Linked DNA regions of Cytobacillus sp. IB215665. The protein of the gene in region 2 binds, or shares a complex with, the protein of the main gene of each other region. Links are inferred from orthologs where the notes say so. Each region holds a gene or a part of one and is shown on either strand. Other genes may lie near its edges.

Region 1 (8,205 bases), 360 kb from region 2 along the record:
TCCTGGTTGTTTGAGGGTTTTGCGAAAAATCTAGAGGCAAGTGATACAAGTGTAAAAGATGCTTGGAATAAGAGCTTACAGGAAGTATGGAAGTTTACATCTTTAAAAGCAGGAGAAATGGAGATACTTAGGCAATTTGGCGAGACTCTTGGTCAGCACGACCGTACTTCACAACAAAAGCATATTTTGTTAGCTTTAAATCATTTAGAAAGAGAAGAGAATGAGGCGAAGGAACAACAGTTACGATATGAAAAAATGGTGAAAAGTTTAGGATTTTTAGGTGGTTTATTACTAATAATTTTATTGCTGTAGTGATTAGGAGGAGAAGTACATCGTGGGCATAGATGTGGATGTCATATTTAAAATCGCTGGCGTAGGTATAGTAGTTGCATTTCTCCATACAATTTTAAAACAAATGGGAAAAGAAGATTACGCTCATTGGGTAACCTTATTAGGTTTTGTTTATATTTTGTTTATGGTAGCTTCAATAGTCGATGACTTATTTAAAAAAATTAAGTCAGTCTTTTTGTTTCAAGGGTAAGCGAGGTGTTTAGTCATTGAGATTGTTCAAATTGTTGGTATTGGTTTGATTGCTACGTTCTTAGCGATGATAGTCAATGAACAAAAACCATCATTTGCATTTTTACTCGTTGTGTTTGTTAGTTGTATTATTTTTCTTTTTCTAATAGATCAAATCTATGAAGTTATTCGAATGATAGAAAAAATAGCTGTGAATGCTAATGTGAATATGGTATACATCGAAACGATCATGAAGATTATTGGAATTGCATATATAGCAGAATTTGGAGCTCAAATTACTAAAGATGCAGGTCAAGGAGCAATTGCTACTAAGATCGAATTAGCCGGCAAAATATTAATTTTAACGATGGCTATCCCTATTTTAACTGTCATCATTGAAACGATAATAAGATTAATCCCATCAATATGAAACATATGGATAGAGGGGAAGTTAAATACCTTGCACGCTAATGTTCTAAAAGAGTTCACTTTATGTAGGAGGTAAACAAATTGAAGCAACTATGTTTAATATTATGCGCTTCAGCTTTGTTTTTGTTTTTTTTCTTTCCGAATAATGTACAAGCATCTTCCCCTCAACAAGATTTTGTTGATCAACAGTTGGAGGCACTTGGGATTGAAGAGATTAAACAGTTTTGGGATGAAATAGTGACGAAGTATGGTGGCTTTTTACCTGAAAGCCAAAAAGGCAGTTTTTTTGATTTTGTCCGTGGTGAGAAAGATTTCTCAATTCAACAGTGGTTAATGGGGTTAGTAAAATTTTTATTTTACGAACTTGCGGCAAATGGAAAACTATTAGGAACTTTACTAATGTTAACAATTTTAAGTATGTTTTTGCAAACAGTTCAGAATGCTTTTGAACAGCAAACGGTTAGTAAAGTGGCTTATGCCCTCGTATATATGGTGCTAATCATCATTGCTTTAAACAGCTTTCATATTGTTATCCAATTTACGAAAGAGGCAATAGAAGTCATGACAAATTTCATGATTGCGTTAATTCCGCTTTTATTAGCGCTAATTGCTACTTCTGGGGGAATTATCTCAGCTGCTTTTTTTCATCCGATCATTCTTCTTTTGATGAACACAAGTGGTTTACTAATAAATTATATTGTCCTACCTCTACTATTCTTATCTGCATTATTAAGTATCGTAAGTACACTAACTGACCATTATAAAGTAACGCAATTGGCACAATTATTAAAAAGCATAAGCATTGGCTTGCTTGGTACTTTTTTAACTGTATTTCTAGGCGTTATTTCAGTCCAAGGATCATCCTCAGCGGTGACAGATGGAATAACAATTCGCACTGCTAAATTTGTAACAAACAATTTTGTCCCTGTCATCGGTCGAATCTTCACTGAAACGACTGATACAGTCATAAGTGCATCTTTACTATTAAAAAATACTGTCGGTATAGTTGGAGTAGCAATTTTGTTATTAATTGCGGTATTCCCAGCGCTGAAAATATTATCAATAGCAGTTATTTATAAATTGACTGCAGCTTTGATACAACCTATTGGCGGTGGACCTGTTATAGATTGCTTAGACATTATTAGCAAAAGTATTATCTATATTTTCGCTGCTTTAGCTATCGTATCCCTTATGTTTTTTCTAAGTATTACAGTAATAATTGCAGTTGGAAATATGACCATGATGGTGAGGTAGTTTTTTATAGCTGATGAGGTGAATGATGTGGAGTTTTTGCTTGAATGGATTACAAATGTCATCTTGTTTCTTCTTCTTGCAACAGTCATAGATTTATTAATTCCGGATACTAGCATACAAAAATATGTCAAAATGGTCACTGGTTTATTATTAATTACAATTATAATTACCCCACTTCTTCAACTTCTGTCAACAGACATCGACCAAATCTTTTCATCAATGAGTACAAAATCAGAGTTTCAAGAAGAAATGTTAGAAAATGAAATTGAAATGAAGAAAAAAGAAATACAAGCATCACATCGTGCATATATTTTAGAACAAACGGCTGTCCAAATGAAAGAAGATGTGGAAGAGGAGTTGATAGAAACGTATGGATACATGATTCAAGATATAGAAATCTTTCTTACTGAAGACACAGTAACCGGAGTCGAAGTGATGGTGACAAAATATCATGAAGATGGAGTTACAGTTCCAGTTGTGAAATCAATTAGTATAAATACCTCCCAACCAATGAAGAAAAATAACAAGTCAGTAGCAGAACAAGATATTTCTAAGCATTTATCAGACGCATGGGAAATTGATTCAGAACTCATAAATGTACAAATGGAAGGGGGGGAGTAGGTACCAAGTGGAGAAAAATAGAGGGTTTATACAATGGATACAAAACTTCCTTTCAAAAAATAATGGTAGCAATGATAAAACAAAATCTAAGTACATATACGTACTTATATTGTTAGTATTGGGTGTCGTTCTAATACTATTAAATAATGTGATGTTTCCTAGTGAAGAAGCTTCATATACGAATCCATCTTTGTTAACTGAAGAGCAAAAGGATACACCTGCTTTTGGTGCGAAAAATACGAAAGATGAATCAATGAGTGATTATGAGACCAACTATGAAAATCAATTAAAGGATCTATTAGAACAGGTAGAAGGTGTAGGAGATGTAGCAGTTAGTGTTAACTTAGACTCAACTGAAATAAATGTACTAGAGAAAAGCACTACAACATCGACCCAAACGACGAAAGAGACTGATAGAGAAGGTGGAAAAAGAGAAGTAGAAGATTGGTCTGTTGATGAACAAGCCATAATTATACGAGATGGAGACAAGGAGACACCTATTGTATTAACAACGAAAAAGCCTAAAGTTCGTGGGGTTCTAGTAGTTGCGAAGTTAAAAGATATGCAAGCTAAACAAAGGGTGAAGGATGCAGTTATAAAATTGTTAGATGTACCTAGTCATAGAGTAGAAGTGTTGCCGAAAAAATCTGAGGGGGAATGAGTAGATGCTTTTAAAAAAACAAACTGTATGGTTGTTAACGATGGTGGCTTTGGTTCTAATATTATCTGTATATTATATTACTAGTGATGGTGGAACGAGAAATGATTTAGCCTTTATTAATCAAGAGATGGTTGAAGAAGAACAATCTGGAACTGTAGTAGAAATTAGTGAACAAGGTAGCATGAGCGGTATGGTAGAAGGATTGGAAGAGGATTCTCTTACTTTGTCTTCTGACGATTGGATTATAGCAAAACGCATGCAACTACAAGATATAAGAAGTAAAGAAATGGAGAAATTACAAGACATTGCAGCTTCAAAAACTGCCACGATTGATGAAATTAACGAGGCAGCAAGTAAACTTGAGGAACTTGAAACATTAAGTGCAAAAGAAGATACATTAGAAGTGTTAATTGAGTCGATGGGCTATGTTGCTGCACTTGTTGAGACGAATGGAAATAATGTGGAAGTAACTGTGCAGGCAGAAGCTTTATCTCCTAGCGAGGCTAATGCGATCATCAAGAAAGTGAATGAGGAATTTCAAGAAAGGAAAGATGTGTTAGTTAAGCACAATCCATAAAAAAACAACATAGGTAACTGATTGATAGTTTTTGTAAAGGTAATATAAATGTAAGGGAAAAAATATTTTTTAACCCAGCCGGCTTAAGTGCCAGCTGGGTTTTTACGTACTTTAAAGGTAGATCAAATGAAAATAGTGTAGAATAATTTTTATACGATTGTTGTTAAACTGTTGAATGAAATAGGTGTCTATCGTATGATGATGGTATGAGATACTAGAAACAAGTATAAGTTAAATAAGGAGTGCTCATATGTTGAAAATTCAAGAGATTCGAGAATTAATTAAACTAGTTGACCAATCAAATATTGACGAATTTGTTTATGAGAATGAAGGTTCAAAAATTAAAATGAAAAAACAAGGAACCGTTACTAAACAAACCCTTAGTAACATTGCTGTTGAGGAAGTGCAAAAGCATCAACCTGTTGCACCAACAACAGAACTAAGTTCAAGTCCTGTGTCAGAAGTTCCCGCTGAAAGCAGTAACGTGCGCGTGGAAGCAGAAAGAAAAGGTATCGAAGAACAGACGAATTTACATAAGATTACTTCACCAATGGTTGGAACTTTTTATGCTGCACCATCACCTGACAGTGACAAATACGTTTCAGTAGGTGATAGTGTGCAAAACAACACAGTAGTTTGTATTGTAGAGGCAATGAAGTTATTTAATGAAATTGAAGCAGAAGTAAAAGGGGAAATCGTAGACATTCTTGCAGAAGATGGCCAACTTGTAGAGTATGGTCAGCCCTTGTTCCTTGTGAAGCCTGTGTAAGTAAGTTTTCAATAAGAGAACAAAGAGGATGGAGTAGAACAGGAGAGAATGACGAATGATAAAAAAATTATTAATTGCAAACAGGGGTGAAATTGCTGTACGCATCATTCGAGCATGTACAGAATTGGGAATAGAAACTGTTGCAGTATTTTCTGAGGCTGACCGTGACGCATTACATGTACAAATGGCAGACGAGGCTTATTGTATTGGACCTACCGCGTCAAAAGATAGCTATTTAAATTTTACAAATATTATTAGTGTAGCAACACTTACAGGTAGTGATGCTATTCATCCTGGGTACGGGTTTTTAGCTGAGAATGCAGATTTCGCAGATCTATGCAGGGAATGTAATATTACATTTGTTGGTCCAAGTCCAGAAGCAATCACGAAAATGGGTACTAAGGATGTAGCTAGAGAGACTATGAAGACAGCTAATGTTCCAATTGTACCTGGATCGCAAGGGATAATTAATAGTACAGATGAAGCAGTACTATTAGCTAACGACATTGGATATCCTGTTATTATCAAAGCGACAGCTGGTGGTGGAGGAAAAGGCATTCGTGTCGCAGCAGACGAACAAGAATTAATAAATGGCATCAACATTACTCAACAAGAGGCAGCTACTGCGTTTGGGAATCCTGGAGTTTATATTGAAAAATATGTTCAAGATTTTCGTCATGTAGAGATTCAAGTATTAGCTGATAACTTTGGAAATGTTATTCATTTAGGTGAACGTGATTGTTCGATTCAACGTCGTCTTCAGAAGCTTGTTGAGGAAACACCGTCACCTGCACTAAATGAAGAAATTCGAGAACGAATGGGAAATGCAGCAGTTAAAGCGGCTGCAGCTGTAAACTATTCAGGAGCAGGAACGGTAGAGTTTATTTTTGACTATAACGAAAACGCGTTCTACTTCATGGAAATGAATACGAGGATACAAGTTGAGCATCCAGTTACAGAGATGGTAACAGGAGTTGATTTAATAAAAGAACAAATTCGTGTAGCTTCTGGAGAAAAGCTTGCATACACCCAAGAAGACATTACGTATACTGGATGGGCAATTGAATGTAGGATAAATGCAGAAAACCCTGAGAAAAACTTTATGCCTTCACCTGGAAGAATTAATATGTACTTGCCGCCTGGAGGCTACGGGGTTCGTGTAGACTCGGCAGCATATCCTGGGTATATGATTCCACCATATTATGATTCAATGATAGCAAAATTAATTACCTATGGAAAAACTAGAGATGAAGCAATTGATAGAATGAAAAGGGCATTAAAGGAATTTGTAATCGAAGGAATTCATACAACTATACCTTTTCATATGAATTTGTTAGAACATGAAAAATTTGTAGAAGGAAATTTTAATACTAAATTTCTTGAATTATATGATGTAATGGGCAATAAATAAAAATATAGGAGGTGTATTAAAATGGAAAGCAACTTATTAGAAATGAACCAAGGGAATAATAGTTTAGGGAAAATCGAAATTGCTCCTGAAGTAATTGAGGTTATAGCCGGCATAGCTGCATCTGAGATTGAGGGTATTGCACAAATGCGAGGAAACTTTGCTTCTGGAGTAGTTGAGAGGCTAGGTATAAAAAATCATGGTAAAGGTGTTAAGGTTGAGCTCACTGAAGAGGGTGTTACGATAGACGTGTACTGTATGGTGAAATTTGGTGTTTCGATCCCGAGTATAGCTCATCAAGTACAAGACAACGTTCGTCAGACACTATTGAATATGACTGCTTTAGATGTTGATGAAGTTAACATTCACGTAGTAGGAGTTCAATTTGATAACCCTGCACAAGAGACTGAAATAGAAGAACTATAATACAGCTACAAGCTAGTGTTATTATCGTTTGAAAATTAACTAATGACTAAAAAAGGGTCAAACCCGCTATCCACCTTTGTATAATGAGTGATTCTGAAGATATTATACAAGGTTTTGGGAGTAATGTGGTTTGATCCTTATTTTTGCGTTTTTTAATATATGTTAGAGTGTTATTGGCTTTAATTTCAAATTTTCGTATTTTTCACGGCTAGTACAAGGGCAACCTGTTGGGGTCATAAAACTCAAGAAGGTTAAAAAACAATCTTCCACTTGTCTTTTTTTTGATCGCCACCGCTCTTTTCTTGGTGTCTAGCTCCTGTATATGGCTTCAGCGCTTGTCAGGGGTGATCAATGCTCTTCTACTTTGGGTGATTGTACTAAGGTGTTTGAATTGTGTTATGATCATGTTATGATAAATCGACAATATAGTTACTATTTGAAAACTTTCATAAAATAATGGTACGTGTTGTAGTAAAGTTTATAAAGGAGAAGGAAGTTATGAAACGTCGTACTGCTAGAAAAAAGGCACTACAAGCATTATTTCAAATTGACATAAGTGATATTGAATCAAAGGAAGCTATTGACAATGTAATTGGTGAACAACATAGTGATCCTTTCCTAGAAGAAATAGTCTTAGGTGTAGCAAAGCACCAAGCTGAAATAGATGAACATATTCGTAAGAATTTAGAGAATTGGACGATAGAACGGGTAGCAAATGTTGACCGATCCATTTTACGCATTGCGGTGTTTGAAATGATGTATATAGATGAAATACCAACAAACGTAAGCATTGATGAGGCAATTGAATTAGGCAAGCTTTTTGGCGATGAGCAATCTGGGAAATTTATAAATGGTGTGTTATCAAAAATAAGTAATTCGATAAATAGAACATAACAATATTCCAAGGGGTTTATGTTATATGGGTGAAAAAAAATTTGTAACAGTAACTGCGTTGACAAAATATGTAAAGCGTAAGTTTGATGTTGACCCTCATTTACAAGATATATGGGTAAAAGGTGAAATTTCAAACTTCACCTTGCATAGCCGTGGACATATGTATTTCACCTTAAAAGATGAGGGAGCAAAAATTCAAGCAGTCATGTTTGCTAAGCAAAATCGTACGTTAAAATATAAACCTGAAAATGGCATGAAGGTATTACTTAGGGGAGAAATATCGGTTTATCAATCCAGTGGATCATATCAGATCTACGTTAAAGAAATGGAACCTGACGGCATAGGTAGCTTGTATATTGCATTTGAAGAACTAAAGAAAAGGCTTGATGAAGAAGGGTTATTTTTAACTAAACACAAAAAAAATATTCCTAAGTTTCCACGATACATCGGTGTTATAACATCCCCGACTGGAGCAGCAGTTAGAGATATATTAACTACTATTAAAAGGCGTTATCCTATAGCAAATGTAGTAATATTACCTGCGCTTGTACAAGGTGAATATGCACCACAATCACTAGTTGAAAAAATAAAATACGCGAACCAACTAGCATATTTAGATGTATTAATCGTTGGTAGAGGCGGGGGCT
Region 2 (8,314 bases):
TTGAGTAGGAATGGCTTTAAAATATTTCTAGTCAACGGAATTAGTAGCATAAAACCTATTGCATCGGTAATAAAGCCAGGGGTTAATAATACTACACCACCAACTAGTATACAAAGTCCATCTATAATTGCATCTCCCGGAGGTCGTCCGTAGCTCACCTGTTGTTGAAAATTACGTAATGTTTCCATTCCTTGCTTTTTAGCTAGCCATGCTCCTAAAACACCAGTTAATATAATTAAAACGATCGTCGGAAATATACCTAAAGTATTACCTGACAATATTAATAAGCCAATTTCTAGTGCTGGAACTATAATGATCAGTGCAATCATCATTTGCAACATTATATTGAGGTCCTCCAATCACCATTGTACAATATTGATCTATTTGTCCTTATTATACCTTAAAATAAAAAAAAGAGAAGGTATAACACCTTCTCCAGTAATGAATTTATAATACACTAGTTCTTCCTTCATAAATAGTTCCTAAGCCGCCATCAACAGTTATTTCATTTCCATCTTTAATAATCTTAGTCGCATTTTCCACACCAACGATGACAGGTATACCTAAGCTCAGTCCAACTACTGCTGCATGACTTGTAAGGCCACCTTCTTCAGTAATAATAGCTGAAGCCATTTCTAAAGATGACATCATATCAGCATCTGTACATTGAGTAACTAATATAGCTCCCTCTGTCATTTTTTGTTTAGCATCTTTTTGACTAGATACGACAACCGCTTTTCCAAATGCTGATTTACGACCTACACCTTGTCCTTTAGCAATAACATTGCCTACCACATGGATTTTCATTAAGTTGGTAGCACCTTTTTCACCAGTTGGAACACCTGCTGTAATTACGACTAAATCACCGCATGAAATAAGTTTAGAGTCTAATGATGCCTGGACAGCTACTTCAAGCATTTCGTCTGTTGAGTTCGCTTGTTTAGCCGTTATTGGATAGACACCCCAAGTAAGAGCAAGCTTACGAGAAGTAGATTTATCTCCTGTTACTGCAATAATTGGTGCTTTTGGACGATATTTAGAAATCATTCTAGCAGTATAGCCACTCGCTGTTGGAGCAATAATCGCATTAACTCCCAAATTAAGTGCAGTATGAGCAACCGATTGGCTAAGAGCATCAGGGATCGTTGGATTTGTTTGTTTACTACGCTTCGCTAAAATTTGCGAGTATTCCAATGCCGTTTCTGCACGGGATGCAATGCTGTGCATTGTACCTACAGCTTCTACTGGATACGTTCCAGCTGCAGTTTCCCCAGATAACATGATTGCATCAGTACCATCAAAAATGGCATTTGCAACATCACTCGCCTCAGCACGCGTAGGTCTTGGATTTCGTTGCATAGAATCTAACATTTGAGTTGCTGTGATAACAGGCTTTCCAAGCTCATTACATTTTTTAATAAGTTCTTTTTGTACAAGAGGAACTTCTTCTGCTGGTATTTCAACCCCTAAATCTCCACGAGCTACCATTAATCCGTCTGAAACCTCAAGTATATCGTCGATATTATCTACGCCTTCTTGGTTTTCAATTTTTGGTATAATTTGTATATTTGGTGCATCATGTTTTTCTAATAACTCACGAATATCTAGAACATCACTAGCACGGCGAACAAAAGAAGCAGCAATAAAATCTACACCTTGTTCGATACCAAAAATGATATCGTTAGCATCTTTATCAGTAATTCCTGGTAATTTCACCTTAACCCCTGGAACATTTACCCCTTTTTTATTCTTTAATACACCTTTATTTAATACTTTTGTTGTTATTTCCCCAAGTTCTGCATTAATTGCAATTACTTCAAGGCCAATTAAACCATCATCTAGTAAAATTTTAGAACCAACTTCAACATCTTCAATTAAACCTGGATAAGTGATAGAAAACTTTTGAGGTGTACCAATAACCTCTTCCATTGAAATAATGACTTCAGAACCATCAATTAACTCAATTGCACCACTTTCCATCGTGTGTGTTCTAATTTCCGGACCCTTCGTATCGAGAAGAATAGCTATATTTTTTCCAGTCTTTTTGGCTGCTTCACGAATATTTTTTATACGTGCTCCATGCTCCTCAAAATCACCATGTGAAAAATTCAATCTAGTTACGTTCATCCCTGTTTCCATTAACTCAACTAACTTATCTATACTTTCACTAGCCGGACCAATCGTACATACAATCTTTGTTTTTCTCATCAATTTCTACCCCCAATAGTAATTTTCTTTCTATATTGATAATTCTTTTGATAATTTATACATATCTTCATCAATATGATGTTGCTGTGCCAACGCTTCGATAATATCATGATCGACGAGTTTATTATTTTGAATACCGACAGCACGGCCACCTTTACCAGCCAATAAAAGCTCTACAGATTTCGCACCTAGTCGGCTTGCTAATACCCTGTCAAATGCAGTAGGTGATCCACCACGTTGAATATGTCCTAATACAGACACACGTGTTTCAAAGTCAGTTTCCTCTTGAATCTTATTACCGATATCAACACCACTGCCTACACCCTCTGCAACGATAATGATACTATGCTTCTTACCTCGTTCATGTCCACTTCTTAATCTATCAGTAATCTCATTCATGTCATAGTTTGCTTCAGGTATTAGAATTGTTTCTGCTCCACCTGCTAAGCCAGCCCATAACGCTATATCACCTGCTAACCTTCCCATTACTTCGATTACATAGGTACGTTCATGAGAAGTAGCAGTATCACGAATCTTATCTATCGCATCTATTACAGTATTTAATGCAGTGTCAAACCCGATAGTAAAATCAGTTCCAGGAATATCATTATCAATCGTTCCAGGTACGCCTACACAAGGGTAACCATGCTCAGTTAGCGCTTTTGCTCCTCTATACGATCCATCTCCACCAACAACAACAAGCCCTTCAATCCCATGCTTATTTAACTGCTCAATACCTTGTTTCTGCCCTTCGGGTGTTTTGAACTCTTCACACCTTGCAGAATAGAGCATTGTTCCACCTCGATGAATGATATCTCCTACGGAACCAAGTTCTAACTTTTTAATATTACCACTCATTAAACCAGCATAGCCTTGGTACACTCCATATACTTCAACATTATGATAAATGGCTTTTCTAACAACTGCTCTAACTGCCGCATTCATTCCTGGGGAGTCTCCACCACTCGTTAACACACCAATTCTTTTCATTACGTCTCACCTCATTTATTTGTATGAACGGCCTTGAGAAGAGAAGGCGAGATTTACAAAAAAATACATCCGACCTCCATCATCAGAACCTAAGTATTCTTAAAATAACATTTCATTACGATGAAAACAATATCACAAATGTGAAAAAAAAAGGAAAACGTGCATCCAAAATTGATTTAGGATGCACGTTGCATTATTTTACCTCTACGTAACCGTTTTCATAAGAAATTTGTCCGATAGTTTTGTATTTTCTATACCTTTCCTGAACCAAGGCTGCGGGATCTAATTCCTTTAGTTCACTAATTGATTGCTTTAAAACTACATCAATTAGCTTAGCTTGCTCATCAACATCTCGGTGAGCTCCACCTTTAATTTCAGGAATAATTTCGTCAATAACACCTAACTCCTTTAAATCTGGTGCAGTAATCTTCATCGATTCAGCAGCTTTTTTGGCTAGCGCTGCATCCTTCCATAAAATAGATGCGGCACCTTCTGGAGTGATTACTGAATATGTTGAATTCTCTAACATATGAATATGGTTTCCCACTCCAATCCCTAATGCTCCTCCACTTCCACCTTCTCCAATGACAATACAAACAACCGGGACTGTTAATCCAGCCATTTCAAATAAGTTCTTTGCAATCGCTTCACTCTGTCCTCTTTCTTCAGCAGCTTTCCCTGGGTAAGCACCTTTAGTATCAATAAAACAAACGATCGTGCGCTGAAATTTTTCTGCCTGTTTCATTAAACGTAATGCTTTACGGTATCCCTCTGGATGAGGCATTCCAAAATTTCTACGAATATTTTCTTTCGTATCTTTACCCCGTTGATGCCCTATAACAGTTACAGGAAGCCCATAATATTTTGCTATTCCTCCGACGATTGCACCATCATCTCCAAAATATCGGTCTCCATGACACTCCATAAAATTAGTAAATAAACGTTCAATATAATCTAACGTTGTTGGGCGATTTGGGTGACGAGCTATTTGAACCCGATCCCACGTTTTCATATTTCCATATATTTCACTTTCTAATTTCTTTAACCGCTGCTCAAGTTTTTCAATTTCAGCAGATAAATCTACATCAGAGTTTTGTGTAAATTCCTTCAGTTCAGCAATTTTTTTAGTTAGTTCAATTACAGGGCGTTCAAATTCTAACTCAGCTACCATTCCAAATCACCTCCCATATGTATGGATAGTACATTCTCTAAAGTTTCTTTCATATTTTGCCGATGTACTACAGCATCAAGCTGCCCTTTTTCCAATAAAAATTCAGCAGTTTGAAAATCCTCCGGAAGCTCTTCTCGTATTGTTTGCTCTATAATACGTCTACCAGCAAATCCTATTAAAGCACCTGGTTCAGCAAAATTATAATCTCCTAAAGATGCAAAACTCGCTGAAACCCCGCCGGTTGTAGGATCTGTCATTACAGATATAATGAGTCCTCCTTGATCACTAAAAAGTTTAAGGGCTGCACTTGTTTTAGCCATTTGCATTAAACTTAATACACCCTCCTGCATTCTCGCACCACCTGAAGTAGTAAATATAATAAAAGGTACATTCAGCTCCATGGCCTTTTCAATAGCAAGAGTAATTTTTTCTCCAATTACAGACCCCATACTACCCATTCGAAAGTGTGAATCCATAACAGCTATAACTGTTTTAAAGCCACTAATTTCTCCCTCACCAGTAACTATACCTTCGTTAAGACCTGTTTTGATACGATCTTTTTCTATCTTTTCTTCATATCCAGGAAAGTTTAGTGGATTATCTGAGATCAAGCCTTGATCATACTCACGAAAAGTCCCTTCATCTATCAAACTGCCAATTCTTTCGAAAGCTGTCATTCTATGATGGTGATCACAATTTAAGCATACACGTAAATTTTTGTTTAATTCTTTTGTATACATAATTTTTTTACAGCTTGGACATTTTGTCATGATACCTTCGGGCACATCTTGTTTTGCTTGCTCTGAGGGAATGGATGCATACTTTTTCTTTTTTACAAAAAAATCCTTAAGCATTGTGTAAATCCCCTTTACCAAATTCTATATACTACCTCTACTTTAACTAAATGTGATAAATAATTTTGTCAAAGTTTGTCATGCATCTATCGACAATTGTTTTACAGCTATGCTTTCATAAATGCTAAGTGCTAAGTCTACTTTTTCTTCCTCAAGTGCATTTATGAGTTCTGTATAATAGTCTAACGGAAGGTTATAAGAATGATATTCCAACTTATAATAATCAAATAACACTAGCCAAATTCTTAGCAGCAGCCTATTATTAGTCGCTTCTACAACCGTTTTCATAAATTGATCATGATCAAAGTTATTACCAGAAGTTAACGACTTCAAACATTGTAAATAGCTTTTATTACTTACTTTGCAACATAAAAAAATAGAATTGCGCTCAAGTAAATATTTTGTTTCTAGTATATCTTCTTTAGCCTTATCATCCTGTAAAATAAAGCTTCCAATTAACTCAATAAGGCTATGGTCACCAAATTCTTTGATGAACGTTCCTTCACCCTGTCGTGTTTCAATAATACCTAATAATTCTAACGCTCTCAGTGCCTCACGTACAGAAGAACGGCCTGCCTTTAATCTAACAGCAAGCTCACGTTCTGATGGGATTTTATCACCAGCTGTCAATCTATCTTCTGTAATTATGCATTGTAATTGATGAACAATTTCTATATAAACTTTTGACCTTGATGACATTATTATTCATTACCAATAATTGAAAGTTTGCGGGTTTTTTCTGCAATACTCTCTGGATCTAATTTGATACGTGCTACACCTGTTTCCATTGCAGCTTTTGCAACAGCTGCAGCAACCATTGGAGCTACTCTAGGATCAAATGGGGCTGGAATGACATAGTCTGCATGTAGATCTTCGTCTGAAACAAGTCTTGCAATCGCTTTAACAGCAGCGATCTTCATTTGCTCATTTATGTGTGTAGCACGAATATCTAGCGCACCTCGAAAAATTCCAGGAAAGGCTAAGACGTTATTTACTTGATTTGGAAAATCAGATCGACCTGTTCCAACAACCTTTGCTCCAGCTTCCTTCGCCTGATCAGGCATTATTTCAGGATTAGGATTTGCCATTGCAAATATAATTGGATCATCATCCATATTTTGAATCATTTCCTTAGTTAGTGCACCTTCAACAGAAACACCTATAAAAACATCAGCACCTTTGATTACATCGGCTAATGTTCCCTCCATTTTTTCCCGATTAGTGTACTTCGCTACTTCATTTTTTACATTGTTCATCCCGTACGATCTACCTTCAAATATAGCACCTTTAGAATCGCACATCACTATATCTCTTACACCAAAGTTATATAATAATTTGATAATTGCTATTCCAGCTGCACCTGCTCCATTAGCTACTACTTTAATCTCAGACATCTTTTTCCCAACTAATTTAAGTGCATTCACCAAACCGGCTACTGTAACAATAGCTGTTCCGTGCTGGTCATCATGGAAAATAGGGATATTCGTTTCTTTCTTTAAGCGTTCTTCAATGATGAAACAATTTGGAGCTGCGATATCTTCAAGGTTAACCCCACCGAATGTCGGTTCTAATAATTTCACTGTTTCAACAATTTTATCAACATCTGTTGTGTTCAAACAAATTGGAAAGGCGTCAACTCCAGCAAAGCTTTTGAAAAGTACGGCTTTCCCTTCCATGACAGGCATAGCTGCTTCTGGTCCAATGTTACCAAGCCCCAATACAGCTGTACCGTCAGAGACTACAGCAACCATATTTCCCTTCATCGTATATTCATAGACTTTTTGTACATCATCATAAATATCCTTACAAGGTTCTGCTACACCAGGTGAATAGGCTAAGCTTAAATCCTTTGCATTTCGAACAGGAACTTTAGATTTGGACTCTAACTTTCCTCTATGAATACTATGCATATGTAATGCTTCTTCTCTTAATGACATGTCATTTCACTCCTTAATGTACTACAAAGTTAGCGAAATATATAGCAAAAAACTACCTCTCTTACTGCCACGCAATGTACCTATTGTTTTATTAGCTACCGCTTCTTTCAATATGCTAATAGAACTCATCTCACAAACGACAGTAGATTGGTCTGACCAATGATACCTATACAATATAACATAATAGTGATAGAAGTAAAGAAGTATATCATTTTAAAACAACGTTTCTTTCACCCAATACCTTGGTCATCTGCTCTATACATTCTTCTGAAGGGTCTACCAAAAATTCTTCAGGTAGGCGAATTGTTCTTTGTTCCCTTTCATAATATATAAGTACCGCAGTTTCTCCAGGGAATGTTGATAATATATTTTTTATTTCTTGAACTTTCCCTTCAGCCATTTGTGTGTCTTCAAATCTCAAATAAAGAGACTTATTAGAAGATGACTTTATCATTTCATCCATTGTATAAACGGTTTTAATAATAATTTGTAGCTTTTCTAACCTTCTTTCACATTTCCCTTCTACGACCACGATACTGCCCTTGTGTAGAATATTACTATATTGTTTATAAACAGCCGGAAACGCAACCGCATCAACATCTCCTGAATCATCACTAAATGTATAAAATGACATTACTTCCCCTTTTTTTGTACGTATCACTCGATCATTTGTAATATATACACCTAATTTCACTAATTCATTTGATTTATTATCTGCAAGCTGATGAATTTTTTTCGTACGTATGGAGAAGAATAAATCTTCATACATAGTTGTTGGATATCTTGAGAGATAGAATCCAACAGCTTCTTTCTCCAGCTTTAACATTTGATCTTCGGATAATTCTGCAACTTGAGCATATTTTGGCTTGAGCATAAACTCCTCATGAAATAACTCAATTTGATCTTTGCTATCTGGTCTAACTAGTTCAGCATGCTCTAATGCAATATCTATACTAGCTAATATAGTAGCTCTGTTTTCTCCAAACTCATCAAAGCAACCTGCCATTACTAATGACTCTATCGTTTGTCTATTAATTTGCTTCGCGGAAGTTCGTATGCAAAAATCGAATAGATCACTAAACTTTTTTTGTTTTCGGCTACGAAAGATTTCTTTTAAAGCAGCTCCTCCAACATGGTGAATAGCAGCTAGTCCA

The links.
Region 1: the proteins of accD (region 2) and accB are in contact, whole or in part, in a solved structure (PDB 8UXZ), measured with the Escherichia coli proteins. The link is inferred for Cytobacillus sp. IB215665 from one-to-one orthologs.

Annotation. Positions count from the first base shown.
Region 1 is NZ_JAXBME010000002.1:371,758-379,962, forward strand. What follows is about bases 3,186-6,070. They hold accB (acetyl-CoA carboxylase biotin carboxyl carrier protein), read left to right. Parts: upstream 3,186-4,311; coding sequence 4,312-4,830; downstream 4,831-6,070. Other genes in these bases: spoIIIAG (stage III sporulation protein AG), read left to right, coding at 3,186-3,484; SLH52_RS03815 (SpoIIIAH-like family protein), read left to right, coding at 3,489-4,061; accC (acetyl-CoA carboxylase biotin carboxylase subunit), read left to right, coding at 4,886-6,070. Also shown: stage III sporulation protein SpoIIIAB, read left to right, coding at 1-312; spoIIIAC (stage III sporulation protein AC), read left to right, coding at 335-541; spoIIIAD (stage III sporulation protein AD), read left to right, coding at 557-949; spoIIIAE (stage III sporulation protein AE), read left to right, coding at 1,030-2,202; spoIIIAF (stage III sporulation protein AF), read left to right, coding at 2,230-2,823; more of spoIIIAG, read left to right, coding at 2,831-3,185; more of accC, read left to right, coding at 6,071-6,241; SLH52_RS03830 (Asp23/Gls24 family envelope stress response protein), read left to right, coding at 6,263-6,664; transcription antitermination factor NusB, read left to right, coding at 7,163-7,558; xseA (exodeoxyribonuclease VII large subunit), read left to right, coding at 7,584-8,205. UniProt on the Escherichia coli protein: This protein is a component of the acetyl coenzyme A carboxylase complex; first, biotin carboxylase catalyzes the carboxylation of the carrier protein and then the transcarboxylase transfers the carboxyl group to form malonyl-CoA.
Region 2 is NZ_JAXBME010000002.1:10,476-18,789, reverse strand. Bases 3,294-6,287 are described here. They hold accD (acetyl-CoA carboxylase, carboxyltransferase subunit beta), read right to left. Parts: upstream 5,224-6,287; coding sequence 4,363-5,223; downstream 3,294-4,362. Other genes in these bases: SLH52_RS02110 (NADP-dependent malic enzyme), read right to left, coding at 5,925-6,287; SLH52_RS02115 (FadR/GntR family transcriptional regulator), read right to left, coding at 5,302-5,922; accA (acetyl-CoA carboxylase carboxyl transferase subunit alpha), read right to left, coding at 3,392-4,369. Also shown: SLH52_RS02140 (FxsA family protein), read right to left, coding at 1-341; pyk (pyruvate kinase), read right to left, coding at 448-2,208; pfkA (6-phosphofructokinase), read right to left, coding at 2,239-3,198; more of SLH52_RS02110, read right to left, coding at 6,288-7,160; dnaE (DNA polymerase III subunit alpha), read right to left, coding at 7,369-8,314.